One region of the Pseudomonas sp. DY-1 genome, then DNA from elsewhere that is predicted to be linked to it. Evidence: predicted binding sites of a transcription regulator. Region 1 holds the regulator's gene; each other region holds the start of a gene.
What was found. Region 1 encodes FliA, which starts transcription of late flagellar genes. Its sites were predicted from a motif close to CTAAAGTTTNNNNNNNNNNNGCCGNTAA; they were not measured.
Positions count from the first base shown of each region.

Region 1 (5,753 bases):
GGAGCTACCGAAGAAGCAACCACGGGCTCGGCGCCTGCCGGCTCAGCGAGACGCGACAAGGCAGCCAGCAGTTCCCGAGTCGCAGGCGTCGGTTCGCTGCGCTCACGTACTTCGCGGAACATTTCATTGACCGTGTCCAGGGCCTGAAGCACCACGTCCATCAGCTCGGCATCCACGCGGCGCTCGCCCTTGCGCAGGATGTCGAAAACGTTCTCGGCGATGTGGCAGCACTCCACCAGCGCATTGAGCTGGAGGAAGCCAGCTCCGCCTTTCACGGTATGGAAACCACGGAAAATCGCGTTGAGCAGGTCCATGTCGTCCGGGCGGCTTTCCAGCTCGACCAGCTGCTCGGACAGTTGCTCCAGAATCTCGCCGGCCTCTACCAGGAAGTCCTGGAGGATTTCTTCATCGGCGTCGAAGCTCATAAGTGGAGTGCTCCCTAAAACCCAAGGCTGGATAGCAGATCGTCGACGTCGTCCTGTCCGGACACTACGTCCTCACGTATATCGGCATGGATCTGCGGACCTTCACCCCTGGAAGGATTTTTTTGTTGTTCCAGCTCAACGCGCAGCGCGTCGTGGTCGTGCTCGATGCCGGCGTAGCGATCTACCTGGCTGGCCATCATCACCAGCTTGACCAGGTTGCTCTCCACTTCGGTAACCAGCTGGGTCACGCGCTTGATCACCTGGCCGGTGAGGTCCTGGTAGTCCTGCGCGAGCAGAATGTCGTTGAGCTTGCCGGACAGCGCATCGGTATCGCGCTGGCTGCGGGCGAGGAACTGCTCGATGCGGCGGGCCAGGTCACGGAATCCGTCCGCACCGATTTCCCGACGCATGAAGCGGCTCCATTCCTCACCCAGCTTCTGGGCTTCGTCGCTCAGGCCGTTGAGCAGTGGCGCGCTTTCCTCCACCAGATCCATGGTGCGGTTGGCGGCCTTCTCGGTCATTTGCACCACATAGGAAAGACGGTCAGTCGCATCGGCGATCTGCGACATTTCCTGGGCATGGGGCAGATGCGGGTCGATCTGGAAGTTGACGATGGCGTTGTGCAACTCACGAGTGAGCTTGCCGACTTCCTGGTAGAGGCCGCGATCACGGACGTGATTGAGTTCGTGGATGAGTTGCACGGCGTCGGTGAAGTTGCCTTTCTCGAGGCTATCCACCAATTCCCGCGCACGGACTTTCAGGGTCGACTCGAAGTCTCCCAGCAGGTGTTCTTTCTGGTCCATGGTGCCCTCGCGGCTGACATTCAGCCGTTGACCCGCTCGAAGATCTTCTCGATTTTTTCTTTCAGGACCTGGGCAGTGAAAGGCTTGACCACATAGCCGTTCACACCGGCCTGAGCCGCTTCGATGATCTGGTCGCGCTTGGCCTCGGCAGTCACCATCAGGACCGGCAGGTGCTTAAGGCGCTCATCGGCGCGTACCGCGCGCAGCAGATCGATACCGGTCATGCCAGGCATGTTCCAGTCGGTCACGAGGAAGTCGAAGTTTCCGCTGTGCAGCATCGGCAGGGCGGTGGTGCCGTCGTCCGCTTCGGCGGTATTGGTGAATCCCAAGTCGCGCAAGAGGTTCTTGATGATGCGTCTCATCGTCGAGAAATCATCAACGATGAGGATTTTCATGTTCTTGTCCAAGTCGACCTCCGTACAGTCTCAAACGCCCCTCTTGCCGGGGACGCCATTCAAATCCGAAAGCGGTGTACCGCTCAGCGCGCGCGCCATTCGCCCAGCCGTGCGCGCAGACGTGCCGCGCACTGGCTATGCAACTGGCTGACTCGCGACTCGCTGACCCCCAGCACTTCACCGATTTCCTTCAAGTTCAGTTCTTCGTCGTAATACAGCGCCAGCACCAGGCGCTCACGCTCCGGCAGGTTCGCGATGGCATCAGCCAGCGCGGCCTGGAAACGATCTTCTTCCAGATCATGGGAAGGCGAGAATTGGGTGACACCGGCGTCCTCGTGCACGCCGCCCTGCTCGCCGTCCTGCAACAGGTCGTCGAAGCTGAACAGGCGGCTGCCCAAGGTGTCGCTCAGGATGCCGTAGTAGTCTTCGAGACTCAATCCAAGTTCGGCAGCAACTTCCTGATCTTTAGCGTCACGGCCAGTTCTGGCCTCGATGGTGCGGATCGCATCACTCACCATGCGCGTATTGCGATGCACCGAGCGCGGCGCCCAGTCGCCCTTGCGGACTTCGTCGAGCATGGCCCCGCGGATGCGGATGCCGGCGTAGGTTTCGAAGCTGGCGCCCTTGCTACCGTCGTATTTCTTCGAGGCCTCGAGCAACCCGATCATCCCGGACTGCATCAAGTCTTCCACCTGAACGCTGGCCGGCAGGCGCGCGAGCAGGTGATAGGCGATGCGCTTGACCAGGGGGGCATAGCGCTCGATCAACTGATGTTGCGAATCCCTTGCCTGTGCCTTGCCGTACATACGCAGCCCCGTGGCGGGTGTCATACAGGGGTTTCCGCAGACGGCTGCCGGACCAGCCGCTCGACGAAGAACTCCAGGTGGCCCCGCGGATTGGCCGGTAGCGGCCAGCTGTCGACCTTCTGCGCGATGGCCTTGAAGGCCAGGGAGCACTTCGAACGCGGGAAGGCTTCATAGACCGCGCGCTGCTTCTGCACGGCCTTGCGCACCGACTCGTCGTAGGGCACGGCACCCACGTACTGCAGGGCGACGTCGAGGAAACGGTCGGTAACCTTGGTCAGTTTGGCGAACAGGTTGCGCCCTTCCTGCGGGCTGTGGGCCATGTTGGCCAGCACGCGGAAGCGGTTCATGCCGTAATCGCGGTTGAGCAGCTTGATCAGCGCGTAGGCGTCGGTGATGGAAGTCGGTTCGTCGCAGACGACCACTATCACTTCCTGCGCTGCCCGGACGAAGCTGACCACGGAATCGCCGATGCCGGCGGCGGTGTCGATCACCAGCACATCGAGGTTGTCGCTGATTTCACTGAATGCCTGGATCAGGCCGGCGTGCTGCATGGGCGAAAGCTGCACCATGCTCTGGGTGCCGGAGGCGGCCGGGACGATACGAATGCCCCCCGGTCCCTGCAACAGCACGTCGCGCAGGTCGCATTCGCCATTGATCACATCGGCCAGGGTGCGCTTGGCGGTGAGGCCGAGCAGGACGTCGACGTTGGCCAGGCCGAGGTCGGCGTCCAGCAACATGACGCGACGGCCAAGATCAGCCAGGGCCAGCGAGAGGTTCACGGACACGTTGGTCTTGCCGACGCCGCCCTTGCCGCCGGTCACCGCGATCACCTGTACGGGATGCATACTACCCATTTCAAATACCTTGCCTTAGGGGCCAGTTGGCGGTCCAGCACCGCCCCCCGAGGAGGCGGTTCACAATTCTTCAACCGGCGCGGCGCGCCGGATTCTGGTAAAGCCCGGCGAACAGGTCAGCCATGGCTTCTTCACTCGGGTCCTCCGGAGCCTGGAGGCTGACCGCACGGCTCACCAGTTGGTGGCTGCGGGGAACCTGCAGATCATCCGGGATTCGCGGGCCGTCGGCCAGATAGGCTACCGGGAGATGCTGGCCGATAGCCAGCCCCAAAACCTCGCCCAGGCTGGCCGCTTCGTCCGCCTTGGTAATGATGCAACCGACCAGGCCGCAACGCTTGTAGCTGTGATAGGCAGCCTTGAGCACCTGGCTCTGACTGGTGGCCGCCATCACCAGGTAATTCTTCGCGTTTATCGCACGGCTGGCCAGTGCTTCGAGCTGCATGGTCAGGGCCGGATCGTTGACCGGCAGACCGGCGGTATCGATCAGCACCACGCGCTTGCGGGCCAAGGGAGCCACAGCCTGGGTCAGGGACTGGCCAGGATCGACCAGGGTCACCGGCACATTGAGGATTCGGCCCAGGGTCTTGATCTGCTCCTGAGCACCGATGCGGAAGCTGTCCATGCTCACCAGGGCGACGTTTTGCGCGCCGTACTTAAGCACGTAGCGAGCAGCCATCTTGGCCAGGGTGGTGGTCTTGCCCATGCCGGCCGGACCGACCAGGGCGATCACCCCGCCCTCTTCCAGCGGTTCGGTCTGCGGGGTGCGAATGGCGTGGGACAGGTGCGCCAGCAGCATGCGCCAAGCCTGACGCGGCTCGCTGACCTTGGCCACCTTGTCCAGCAGGGCCCGGGCCAGTTCGGCCGGCAGCCCCATGCGTTGCAGGCGGCGCCAGAGGCTGGCCTGCTGAGGGCGGCGGCTCTGCATCTGGCCCCAGGCGATGGAGCCGAGTTGCACTTCAATCAGTTCGCGCAGGCCGCTCAGCTCGAAACGCATGGCATCCAGGGCAGCCTGATCCACGGCAGCGGGCTTGGGCGCGCTGACGGGCTCCGCGGCGCGGGGGACTGCGCGCGGACGACTCATGGCGGCGGCCAGGGCGGATTCCGGCAGTTCGGATTCGATGGCGGTCAGCGGCTCGCCGGCGAACAATTGACGGTCCTTGCCGGCGTCAGCCTGGGCACGCGTGGTCAGCTCAGCCTGGGCTTCGGCGATGCGCGCCTGGGTCTTGCGCAATTCCGCCTCGAGGGCCGGGTTCGGCCTGCTCGGGGCTGCTGCCGGCATTGGGTAGTCCAGCGCCGCGGTCAGCTCGACACCGCCGGCGACACGGCGGTTACCGATGATGGCGGCATCCGCGCCCAGTTCATCACGCACCAGCTTCATGGCTTGACGCATATCGGCGGCGAAGAAACGTTTGACCTGCATGGCCGTTGACCTCGGTTAGTTCTGCCCCACAGTGGCAACTATGGTGACCTGCTTGTTGTCCGGTATTTCCTGGTAGGCCAGTACGTGCATGGTTGGCACGGCGAGCCTTGCGAAGCGCGACATCATCGCCCGGATCGGCCCAGCCACCAGCAGGATCGCCTGCTTGCCGAGCATCTCCTGGCGCTGCGCCGCTTCCACCAGGGAACGTTGCAGCTTCTCGGCCATTCCGGGTTCGAGGAGAACGCCATCTTCCGAACCCTGTCCGGCCTTCTGCAGGCTATTCAGCAATATCTGTTCCAACCTGGGTTCCAGAGTGATCACAGGCAGCTCCGGCTCTAGTCCCACAATGCTTTGCACGATTGCGCGGGCCAACGAGACGCGGACGGCAGCCACCAGCGCGGCGGGATCTTGACTCTTGGGCGCCATGTTTGCGATGGCTTCGGCGATGGTGCGGATGTCACGCACCGGCACCTGCTCCTGCAGCAGGGCCTGAAGTACCTTGAGCAGGGTCGAAAGCGACACCATGCCCGGCACCAGCTCTTCGGCCAGGCGCGGCGAACTCTTGGACAGGTTCTGCATCAGTTGCTGGACTTCTTCGTGACCCAGCAGCTCATGGGCATGTTTGTGCAGCACCTGGTTCAGGTGAGTGGCGACCACGGTGCTGGCATCGACCACGGTGTAGCCGAGCGACTGCGCCTGGTCGCGCTGGCTGGCGTCAATCCACACGGCCTCCAGACCGAACGCCGGATCCTTGGCGGCGACACCATTGAGGGTGCCGAACACCTGGCCGGGGTTGATCGCCAACTCGCGGTCCGGATAGACCTCCGCTTCAGCCACGCTTACCCCCATCAGCGTCAGCCGATAGGCGTTGGGCAGCAGGTCGAGGTTGTCGCGGATATGCACCGAGGGCATCAGGAAGCCCATTTCCTGAGAGAGCTTCTTGCGAACACCCTTGATCCTCGCCAACAACTGGCCGCCCTGGTTGCGATCCACCAGCGGAATCAGGCGGTAGCCCACCTCCAGCCCCACGAGATCAACCGGAATCACATC
Region 1 covers NZ_CP032616.1:272,096-277,848, reverse strand. Annotated here, with positions in the region: gene D6Z43_RS01525 (chemotaxis protein CheA) at 1-425, opposite strand, end outside; gene D6Z43_RS01520 (protein phosphatase CheZ) at 440-1,228, opposite strand; gene D6Z43_RS01515 (chemotaxis response regulator CheY) at 1,249-1,623, opposite strand; gene fliA (RNA polymerase sigma factor FliA) at 1,707-2,453, opposite strand; gene fleN (flagellar synthesis regulator FleN) at 2,450-3,283, opposite strand; gene flhF (flagellar biosynthesis protein FlhF) at 3,354-4,703, opposite strand; gene flhA (flagellar biosynthesis protein FlhA) at 4,719-5,753, opposite strand, start outside.

Region 2 (5,753 bases), 860 kb from region 1:
CGTTCCTGCTCGCCCTGAACTTCGGCGGCATGTTCGGCGCCATTGCCGGCGGCTTCCTCGGTGACCGCTTCAACCTGCCGAAGGTGGTTGCCGCCTTCTTCATCGTCGCGGCCGTCTCCATCAGCCTGCTGGGCTTCAAGAGTCCGACTCCGGTGCTCTACCTGCTGATCGGGATCGCCGGTGCCACCACCATCGGCACGCAGATCCTGTTGTACGCCACCGCCGCGCAGTTTTACGGCCTGGCGATCCGTTCGACCGGTCTCGGTTGGGCCTCGGGTATCGGTCGCAACGGTGCCATCGTCGGCCCGCTGCTGGGCGGTGCGCTGCTGGGTATCAACCTGCCGCTGCAACTGAACTTCATGGCCTTCGCCATTCCCGGTGCCATTGCCGCCCTGGCCATGTGCTTCGTCCACCTGCAGCAAACCCGCGTTGCACCGCTGGCGACCGCTGCACAGGGCTGAGTCCAACCACGCGTCGCACCACTGGCCAGGAGGCAGCATGCGCACCTTGTTCAAGGAATGTTCATTGTCCGCTGTGGTGGCGGGTTTCATCGCCACCATGATTTCCTACGCCGGCCCCCTGGTCATCGTGTTCCAGGCGGCCGAGAGCGGCGGCATGCCGGCAGAGCTACTGTCTTCCTGGGTGTGGGCCATCTCCATCGGTAGCGGGGGGCTGGGAATCGTCCTCAGCCTGCGCTACCGGGTGCCGGTGATCATCGCCTGGTCGGCGCCGGGCTCGGCACTGCTGGTGTCGATGCTGCCGGGTATCAGCGCCGGCGAGGCGGTGGGGGCCTATGTGATGGCCAACGCCATCATCCTGCTGGTGGGCCTGTCAGGCGCCTTTGACCGCATCGTCGGCAAGCTGCCGGCGGCCATCTCGGCGGCGATGCTGGCGGGCATCCTGTTCAGCTTCGGCACCCGGTTGTTCACGTCACTCAAGGACGAGCCACTGATGGTGATGGCGATGTTCATCACCTATCTGCTGGTGCGGCGCCTGTCGCCGCGTTACGCGGTAATGGCCGTGCTGCTGGTGGGCTGCACCATCGCCGCTGGCAGTGGCCAGCTCAACACCTCGGCCTTGGTGATCGGCTTCGCCACCCCGGAATGGGTGACGCCGGCTTTCAGCTGGCACGGGTTGTTCAACATCGCGCTGCCGCTGGTAATGGTGGCCCTGACCGGGCAGTTCGTGCCTGGCGTGGCCGTGCTGCGCAATGCCGGTTACCCGACCCCGGCGAGCCCGATCATTTCCGCCAGCGGTCTGGGCAGTCTGTTGCTGGCGCCTTTCGGTTGCCACGGCCTGACCCTGGCGGCCATCACCGCGGCCATCTGCACTGGCCGCGAGGCCCATGAGGACCCAGCCCGGCGTTACGTCTCCGGCGTTGTGGGTGGGGTGTTCTACCTGTTGCTGGGGGTCTTCGGCGCAACCCTGGTATCGATCTTCACCGCGCTGCCCAAGGAGCTGATCGCCGCACTCGCGGGCCTGGCACTGTTCGGCGCCATCGCCGGTGCGCTGGCCGGGTCCATGGCTGTGCCCGAAGACCGCGAGTCCGCCCTGATCACCTTCCTGGTCACAGCGTCGGGGATGTCCTTCCTCGGTCTGTCGGCTGCGTTCTGGGGGCTGATCTTCGGCATCTTCGCCCACCTGCTGCTGACTGCCCGCCGCATACCCAAGGCTTCACCGGAACGGGAGGAGGTGCTCGAACCCAATCCCTGACCTGACCCGGTGATGGAACGACTGCGGGAGCTGTCCGCAGCCATCGCCACACCTTCCCCGACTTGCGTGCATGGCCCCGAAAGAGGGTCGGCGGGGAAGTTTTGTCCCAATAAAAACAAGAGCGACGAAATGACCAACACCACGAGCAAGCTTTCCGTAATGCTTTGCGCCGGCGTCAGCGCCGGCTTCGCCCAGGCCACCGAGTCCGGATTCATCGAGGACTCCACCGCGACCCTGCAGGCGCGCAACTACTACTTCAGCCGTGACTATTCCGACATCGTCGGCGCCAACAAGCAGTCCAAGGCCGAAGAATGGGCCCAGGGCTTCATCCTCAACTTCAAGTCCGGCTACACGCCTGGCCCGGTGGGTTTCGGCCTCGATGCCATCGGTACTCTCGGCATCAAGCTCGACAGCAGCCCTGACCGGGTCAATACCGGCCTGCTGCCGGTGAAGGAAGACGGCAGGGCAGCCGACGATTACAGCCGCCTGGGCGTGGCCGGCAAGATGCGTTTTTCGAAGACCGAGCTGAAAGTCGGCGAGTTGCAACCCAACCTGCCGGTGCTGGTGTTCAGCGATATCCGTCTGCTGCCGCCGAGCTACCAGGGCGCGAGCATCACCTCCAACGAAGTCGCCGGACTGACCCTGCAGGGCGGCCACCTCACCAGCACCAGCCTGCGCAACGAGGCGGGCGACGACAAGATGCAGGCCATGCTCGGTCACGTGCCGCAGCGTCAGGCATCCAGCGACGCCTTCAACTACGCTGGCGCCGATTACGCCTTCAATTCCAATCGCACCACGCTCAGCGCCTGGTATGCGCAGCTGGAAGATATCTACGACCAGCGCTTCTTCGGCCTCAAGCACAGCGAGCCGGTGGGCAACTGGGTGCTGGGCGCCAACGTCGGCTACTTCGACTCCAGCGAAGACGGCAAGAAACTGATTGGCGACATCGACAACCAGGCCTTCTTCTCACTGCTGTCGGCCAAGCGTGGCGGCCATACCTTCTATGTCGGCTATCAGGCGATGTATGGCGACAGCTCATTCCCGCGCGTGTTCGCCAACGTCAGCCCGCTAGGTAACGAAGTGCCCACCTACGAGTTCGCCTTCGCCGACGAACGCTCCTGGCAGGCGCGCTATGACTATGACTTCGCTGCGCTCGGCATTCCCGGCCTGGTGGCCAGTACCCGCTACATCACCGGAGACAACGTGGATACCGGCCAGGGCTTCGAAGGCAAGGACCGGGAGCGCGACCTGGACATCAGCTACGCCTTCCAAAGCGGCGCCCTCAAGGGACTCGGCGTGCGTGTGCGCAACGTGATGGCGCGCTCCAACTACCGCACCGATATTGACGAGAACCGGCTGATCCTGTCCTACACCTGGACGCTGTTCTAAGACCGAGCGCCGTGGCCTGTCATGGGCACGGCCTGCTTTACCCGTAGGGGCGATTTCAATCGCCAAGTGGACCGGAGGCCCACCACGTTCAGGCCAAGAGGCGGGTAGCTGTGCTGCCCTTGGCGAATGAATTCGCCCCTACAGGATCTTGTATCCCGCGATATGGAAGGAGTTCCTTTCAATGCCCCGCAAACCCCTCGCCGCACTGCTGCTTGGCAGTGGCGGCGTGCTCTCCCTGTTGGCCTTCCTGACGGCTAGCGGATGGCTGATGGCCGGTACTCTCGCCGCCCTCGTTGCCGCTGGCCTGCTGTATCACTTCCAGCCGCCGCTAGTGGTTGAAGTGCGCGTGGAGGTGCCGGTCGAGCGAGTCGCCCGAGTAGTCGCCGCTACCGAGCCGGAGCCGGTCCGCATCCCCTCGAATGCTCACCTGCAAGGTCCACTGGACGAGTTGCTCGATGCCATTCTCCATTGCGAGTCAGACATGCAGTACGCCAACGCCCTGGCTCGCGCCGCAGGCGAGAAGGTCCAGCTGGGCGCGGAAAGCATGCAGGCCACCGCCGGGGCTATCGGCGAGCTGGATGCCTACATGGCCCACATCGGCCAGGTGTTCAACGAGCTGGGCAGCCAGTCCATGCGCATCGGCGCCATCGTCGGCAGCATCCAGGACATCGCAAAGCAGACCAACCTGCTGGCGTTGAATGCCGCCATCGAAGCAGCGCGGGCCGGCTCCCATGGTCGCGGCTTCGCCGTGGTGGCGGATGAAGTGCGCAACCTGTCGCTGAGCGCCAATGAGTCCAGTGGGCAGATTCGCCTGATTGCCGAGGGCCTGCAAAAGGCGGCCGAGGAGGCGAGGGCGGGCATGGAGCATGTCAGCGGATCAACCCGCGCGGGACTGGAAAAGTCCGCCGCGGCCCTCCATGCAATGGGTGAGATGAGGGCCGGTGCGGCGGCACGGGTCGAGATCGTCGAACGGATCGTCCAGCGCCTCGCCGGGCAGCGAGGGCTGGCACAACGGATGGCGGGGTTGTTGGAACAGGGCGCCTGAGGACGCCCTGCGGCGTCAGGCGTTGACGTTAACCACCACCCGGCCGCGCACCTTGCCGGCCAGCAGGTCGTCTGCCACGGCGATGGCATCGCCCAGGCCGATCTCGCGGGTGATGGCGTCCAGCTGGGCGATATCCAGGTCCCGTGCCAGTCGGTCCCAGGCTTCGATGCGCTCGGCGCGTGGGCGGGTGACGCTATTGATGCCCAGCAGGCTCACGCCACGCAGGATGAACGGTGCCACGCTGGCGGGGAAATCCATGCCCTGGGCCAAGCCACAGGCGGCAACAGCACCGTCGGCACGGAGTCCGGCGCAGACGTTGGCGAGGGTATGGCTGCCCACCGAATCAATGGCGGCGACCCAGCGTTCCTTGGCCAGCGGGCGACCTGGTTCGCACAGCTCCGCGCGGTCGATGATTTCGGCAGCACCCAGGCCCTTCAGATAATCCACTTCACTGGTACGGCCGGTGGCCGCGACAACGCGGTAACCGAGGCGAGCAAGCAGTGCGATGGAAAAACTGCCCACGCCGCCGTTGGCGCCGGTGACCAACACATCACCCTGGCCGGGTTTCAGGCCGTGGCGCTCCAGTGCCAGCAGGCAGAGCATGGCGGTGTAGCCGGCAGTGCCGATGGCCATGGCCTGGCGCGGGGTGAAGGCGCTGGGCAGTGGGATCAGCCAGTCACCTTTCAGGCGGGCCTTCTGCGCCAGTCCGCCCCAATGGGTTTCGCCCACGCCCCAGCCATTGAGCACGACCGCGTCGCCCACCTGGTAGTCCGGGTGGCTGCTGCTCTCTACCGTGCCGGCCAGGTCGATGCCCGGCACCATGGGGAACTGCCGTACCACCGGGCTCTTGCCGGTAATGGCCAACCCATCCTTGTAGTTCAGGGTGCTGTAGGCCACGCGAACCGTGACGTCGCCTTCCGGCAACTGCGCTTCATCCAGTTTGGTATTGCGGGCGCGGTAACCGGCCTCGTCTTTCTCGATCAGGATTGCGTCGAACATGCTTGCACCTCCAATTAGACCACTCGTCTATAAATAGCCCCGGAAAACCGCGCGCCCGTTGGGCTAGCGCGGCAGTCCGGCTAAAAAACCTTTGAAGAAAACATCCAGCGGAACGTTGTCCCGCGTCAGCCGGGCACGCAACACAGCACCTTCCCAGCCGATCCAGAAGAATGCCGCAAGCCCGTCGCAGTCCGCCTTCGCCGACAACTCACCAGCCGCACGGGCTTCGCGCAGGCATTGGGCCAGGCGGTCCTGCCAACTGCACAGGATGGCCTCCAGTTCCAGGCGGAAACCCTCCGGCAGGATGGCCACTTCCTGGCCAAGGTTGCCCACCAGGCAACCTCGGCAGAACTGGTGGCGGAGCATGCCGGCCTTGGCATCTTCGACGAAGTTGTCGAGGCGTTGCAGCGGGGGCACGTCCTCTTGCAGCAGGTAGCGATCGAGCTTGTGGGCGAAGTAGCCGGCATAGCTCTGCAGCACCGCCTGCCCGAAGGCTTCCTTGCTGTCGAAGTAGTGATAGAACGAGCCCTTCGGCACACCCACGCGTTTGAGCACCGCGTCGATACCAGTGGACATGAATCCCTGCTCGGTCAGGATCTCCATGCCG
Region 2 covers NZ_CP032616.1:1,133,992-1,139,744, forward strand. Annotated here, with positions in the region: gene D6Z43_RS05615 (MFS transporter) at 1-461, shown strand, start outside; gene D6Z43_RS05620 (benzoate/H(+) symporter BenE family transporter) at 499-1,713, shown strand; gene D6Z43_RS05625 (OprD family porin) at 1,843-3,102, shown strand; gene D6Z43_RS28680 (methyl-accepting chemotaxis protein) at 3,689-4,147, shown strand; gene D6Z43_RS05635 (MDR family oxidoreductase) at 4,163-5,146, opposite strand; gene D6Z43_RS05640 (TetR/AcrR family transcriptional regulator) at 5,210-5,753, opposite strand, start outside.
Region 2: a site for FliA is predicted at 3,407-3,434, ahead of D6Z43_RS28680 (methyl-accepting chemotaxis protein). Genes of this name have one in related genera too.

Region 3 (5,753 bases), 2.2 Mb from region 1:
GGATGGTGCCGGCGTACTGTCGGGTTGTGGCTTGGTCTGCTCACGCTTGACCGTGGTCTTCTGCTGCTGCGGGCTCTTGGTTGCCACCGCTGCCTTTTGGGCTTCTTTCTTTGGGGCCTGGGGCGGGGCGGCAGGTGGCGTCGTCTTGCGGATTTCCTTGTCCTGGAACGGCGCCTGCTCGGTGGTCTTCGGCTTGGCCTTGTGCTCCAGCGTCCCGCTGCCCTGCTGGTTGGCCTGGGCGAGGAAGTCGGCTTTCTTCGGCTTCTCTTCGCTCTTGAAAGTCGCGAGGGTGATTTCCAGGGTCTTGCTGATTTGCTGCGGGTCGGCAACGGTAAAACCGACGCCGAGAATCAGCGCGACGTGCAACACGGCGGCGAGGAACAGGGTAAAGCCCAACCGATCCGCCGGGCGGACGCCGGCGGACAGTTCGGTGGAGGTATTCACGGCTGCGTTCATCGACAGTCAGCTTGCTTCAGATAGCGGCGCAGTCTGCCGAGCGTCCGCATAAAAGTCTATGAAGCACTCCGCGCCTCGAGCTTGCGGGCGATCGCATCCATCAATCGTTCGCCGATGCGTGTGTCGTAGGCCTTGTCGATCTCGCGAATGCAGGTGGGGCTGGTGACGTTGATCTCCGTGAGGTGCTCGCCGATCACGTCCAGGCCGACGAACAGCAGGCCTTTCTCCCGCAGGGTCGGGCCGACAGCGGTGGCGATCTCGCGGTCGCGGTCGGTCAGCGGACGGGCCTCGCCACGACCGCCTGCGGCCAGGTTGCCGCGGGTTTCGCCGGCAGCCGGAATGCGCGCCAGGCAGTAGGGCACCGGCTCGCCGTCAATCATCAGAATGCGCTTGTCGCCGTCCTTGATCGCCGGCAGGTAGCCCTGCGCCATGATCTGCTGGCTACCGTGGGCGGTCAGGGTTTCCAGGATCACCGAGAGATTCGGGTCTCCGGCGCGGTGACGGAAAATCGAGGAACCACCCATGCCATCCAGGGGTTTGAGAATGATGTCACGCTGTTCTTCGGCAAACTCGCGCAGAATGTCCGCTCGTCGGCTGACCACGGTTGGCGGCGTGTACTCGGGGAACAGGGTGGCGAAGAACTTCTCGTTGCAGTCGCGAAGGCTCTGCGGGCGGTTCACCACCAGCACGCCGGCCCGCTCGGCTTGTTCCAGCAGGTAGGTGGAGTAGACGAACTCGTTGTCGAAGGGCGGGTCCTTGCGCATCAGGATCACGTCCAGCTCGGCAAGCGGGGTGTCAGCCTCGGCCTCCTGTTCGAACCAGTGTTCGGGGTCGAGGAAAACTTTCAGTGGGCGCATGCGCGCGCGAGCTTCACCGTTTTTCTGGTATAGGTCCTGCTGCTCCATATAGAACAGCGACCAGCCGCGCTCCTGGGCGGCCAGTAGCATGGCCAGGGAGCTGTCCTTCTTGAAGGAGATTTGCGCAATGGGGTCCATGACGATCCCGAGGCGAACGCTCATGGGGGGGTCTCCGCAACAGGTTTCAAGGGGCGCGCCAAGGCAGGCGGGCCGGTTGGATAAGGCGCTCAGGGTGGCGCCGGCATTGATTGCGGTCAAGGGAAAAACCTTCCTCGACAGGGGAGGTGAGGCAGATGCGGACGCCGTGTAGCTTGCGTCTGGAGACTGTGCTAAAAATGCCCGACGATTGGGTCGCAGCCCGTCGGTTGTAGGGCCTCAGGCACATATATAAAGCAGAATAACGACTCACCGAGGCGATGGTAGGGCGAACATGGAACAGCATTCCGAGGGTTTGAAGGTCATGGTGATCGACGATTCGAAAACGATTCGTCGCACAGCCGAGACTCTGCTCAAGAAAGTGGGGTGCGAGGTCATCACTGCAGTTGATGGTTTCGACGCCTTGGCCAAGATCGCCGATTCCCACCCGAACATCATCTTCGTCGACATCATGATGCCGCGCCTGGACGGTTATCAGACCTGCGCCCTGATCAAGAACAACAGTGCTTTCAAATCCACCCCGGTGATCATGCTGTCCTCCAAGGACGGCCTGTTCGACAAGGCCAAGGGTCGCATCGTCGGTTCCGATCAGTACCTCACCAAGCCTTTCAGCAAGGAAGAGCTGCTCGGCGCGATCAAGACTCACGTCCCCGATTTCACCCCGGTGGAGCAAGCCTCCTGAAGTCCGGCCTTATGGCCGGTGAAGCCTTTCCGTATGGGGAACACCATGGCTCGAATTCTGATTGTTGATGACTCGCCTACCGAGATGTACAAGTTGACCGCCATGCTCGAGAAGCACGGTCACCAGGTACTCAAGGCCGAGAATGGCGCCGATGGCGTGGCCCTGGCCCGCCAGGAGAAGCCGGATGCCGTCCTGATGGACATCGTGATGCCCGGCCTCAATGGTTTCCAGGCGACCCGTCAGCTGACCAAGGACGCCGAAACCAGCCACATCCCGGTGATCATCGTTACCACCAAGGACCAAGAGACCGACAAGGTCTGGGGCAAGCGTCAGGGCGCCAAGGATTACCTGACCAAACCGATTGAAGAAGACACCCTGATCAAGACCCTGAGCGCAGTACTGGCCGGTTGAATGCCGAGCCGGTCCCTGCAAGATAATTATTAGAAAAAGGCCAAGGCCGGTCGTCATGTCGGATTCGCAGACTCCCTTCCAGCTCCTGTTCGAAATCGACCAGCGCTGTCGCGCGCTGGCGGCGGGCCTGCCTGCGCAACAGCAGGTGGTGCAGAGCTGGAGCGGCATTGGTTTCCGAATGGGCGAGCGCCTGTTCGTGGCGCCTATGGGCGAGGTCAGTGAAGTGCTGCACGAGCCGCGCCACACTTCGCTTCCCGGTGTGAAGACCTGGGTCAAGGGCGTTTCCAACGTGCGCGGACGCCTGTTGCCGGTCATGGATCTATGCGGTTTCTTCGGCAGCGAGTTGTCGCCCCTGCGCAAGCAGCGCCGCGTCCTGGTGGTGGACCACCAGGAGATCTTCGCCGGGCTGATCGTCGACGAAGTCTTCGGCATGCAGCATTTCCTGGTGGATTCCTTCAGCGAGGAGTTGCCTCCCCTGGAGGCCAGTATCCAGCCCTTCATCCATGGTGTTTTCCATCGCGAGCAGCCCTGGCTGGTATTCAGCCCGCACGCACTCGCACAGCACCAGGAGTTCCTCGAGGTAGCTGTCTAGTTATTACGCAGGGCGCCCAGCGCCCTGTATCGGTCCCAGAGGCAGAACCCCGGGGCCGTGACTTCAAGGTTGGGCCGGCTTTGCCGGCCCTTTGGCGTTACATGGGAATAAAGTGGTTGGTCCAGGCGGGGGCCCGATAATGAAAAGACTAAACGCAGGCAATCTGTTTTCAGGGGTGCGCAGTACGTCGCTGATCGCTGGACTCTTCGTGGTCCTGATCATCGCCATCGTGCTGCTGTTCGCGAACTTCGCGTACCTCAACACCCAGGCGAACTACGACAAGGAATACATCAGCCACGCAGGCGAGCTGCGCGTGCTGTCCCAGCGTATCGCCAAGAACTCCACCGAGGCCGCGGCGGGCAAGGCCGAGGCCTTCGCTCTGTTGAAAGACGCGCGTAACGACTTCGAGAAGCGCTGGAATTTCCTGGTCAAGGGCGACGCCTCTACCGGCCTGCCTGCCGCACCTGTTGCCGTGAAGGGCGAAGTGGATACGGTGCAGAAGGATTGGGACAGCCTGCGCAAGAACGCCGACGCCATCCTGGCCAGCGAACAGACCGTACTGTCCCTGCACCAGGTAGCCGCCACCCTTGCAGAAACCATTCCGCAGCTGCAGGTCGAGTACGAGGAAGTCGTGGACATCCTCCTCGAAAGCGGCGCGCCCGCCAGCCAGGTTTCCGTGGCCCAACGCCAGTCGCTGCTGGCAGAACGTATCCTGGGTTCGGTGAACAAGGTTCTGGCCGGTGACGAAGATTCGGTGCAGGCCGCCGACATGTTCGGTCGTGACGCCAGCCTGTTCGGCCGCGTACTGAACGCGATGCTCGAAGGCAACGCGGCGATGGATATCTCCAAGGTCACCAACACCGAGGCGCTGGAGCGCCTGCAGGAGATTTCCGAACTCTTCGAATTCGTTTCTGGTTCGGTGGACGAGATCCTCGAGACCTCGCCGGAACTCTTCCAGGTTCGTGAATCCGCCAACACCATCTTCACTGGCTCCCAGACCCTGCTGGACAAGGCGTCCGCCCTGACCACCGGCTTCGAGAACCTGGCCAATGGCCGTGGCCTGAACACCCTGGCCGGTTACGTGCTGGGCGCCCTCGCACTGGGCGCGATCATCCTCATCGGCCTGGTGATGGTACAGAGCACCCGTAGCCGACTGGCCGAAACCGCCGCGAAGAACGAACGTAACCAGGCGGCGATTCTGCGTCTGCTCGACGAAATTGCCGACCTCGCCGACGGTGACCTGACCGTGGCAGCGACCGTGACCGAGGACTTCACCGGTGCGATTGCGGACTCCATCAACTACTCCATCGACCAGCTCCGCGAGCTGGTTGAAACCATCAACCTGACTGCCGTGCAGGTGGCCGCCGCCGCCCAGGAAACCCAGGCCACCGCCATGCACCTGGCCGAGGCTTCCGAGCACCAGGCCCAGGAAATTGCCGGCGCCTCTGCCGCGATCAACGAGATGGCCGTGTCCATTGACCAGGTATCGGCGAACGCCTCCGAGTCCTCGGCGGTAGCGGAACGCTCCGTAGCCATCGCCAACAAGGGCAACGAAGTGGTGCACAACACCATCACCGGCATGGACAACATCCGTGAGCAGATCCAGGACACCTCGAAGCGGATCAAACGCCTCGGTGAATCGTCCCAGGAGATCGGTGACATCGTGAGCCTGATCAACGACATCGCCGACCAGACCAACATCCTCGCCCTTAACGCTGCGATCCAGGCGTCCATGGCCGGTGACGCGGGCCGCGGCTTCGCCGTGGTAGCGGACGAGGTACAGCGCCTCGCAGAACGTTCCTCCGCCGCGACCAAGCAGATCGAGGCGCTGGTGAAGACCATTCAGACCGACACCAACGAAGCGGTTATCTCCATGGAGCAGACCACTTCCGAAGTGGTCCGTGGTGCTCGCCTGGCCCAGGACGCCGGTGTGGCTCTGGAAGAGATCGAGAAGGTATCCAAGACCCTCGCGGCGCTCATCCAGAACATCTCCAACGCCGCTCGTCAGCAAGCGTCCTCCGCCGGCCATATCTCCAACACCATGAACGTGATTCAGGAGATCACCTCGCAGACCTCTGCCGGTACCACCGCCACCGCGAAGAGCATCGGCAACCTGGCGAAGATGGCGAGCGAGATGCGCAAGTCGGTTTCCGGCTTCAAGCTGCCGGACGCTCAGGACATAGCCTGACCAGGGGAGGCGCCGCGGCCTGAGGTCGCGGCACGATGGCCATGAATCAAGGGCACGACAGCATGCAGTCGGGCGGCGTCTGGGCCTTGAAACCCCTGGCCGACATGACGACAGCCGAGTTTCACGACTGGCAGAAGCTACTCGAGGAACGCACCGGCGTGGTGGTCAGCGACCAGCGTCGGTCCTTCCTCCAGGCCAATCTCAGCGCGCGCATGCGCGAGCTGGGGGTCCAGGACTACGCCAGCTATTACCGCCAGGTCACCGACGGGCCGCGTGGCGCGGTGGAATGGTCGACCCTGCTGGATCGCCTGACCGTGCAGGAGACTCGATTCTTCCGCCACCCGGCATCCTTCGAACTGCTTGCGAATTACCTGCGTGGGCGTGTCGAAGGTGGCTTGGCAAGGCCCCTGG
Region 3 covers NZ_CP032616.1:3,921,434-3,927,186, reverse strand. Annotated here, with positions in the region: gene D6Z43_RS18505 (energy transducer TonB) at 1-456, opposite strand, end outside; gene gshB (glutathione synthase) at 513-1,475, opposite strand; gene pilG (twitching motility response regulator PilG) at 1,744-2,151, shown strand; gene pilH (twitching motility response regulator PilH) at 2,197-2,562, shown strand; gene D6Z43_RS18485 (chemotaxis protein CheW) at 2,618-3,154, shown strand; gene D6Z43_RS18480 (methyl-accepting chemotaxis protein) at 3,294-5,342, shown strand; gene D6Z43_RS18475 (protein-glutamate O-methyltransferase) at 5,405-5,753, shown strand, end outside.
Region 3: a site for FliA is predicted at 3,217-3,244, ahead of D6Z43_RS18480 (methyl-accepting chemotaxis protein). Genes of this name have one in related genera too.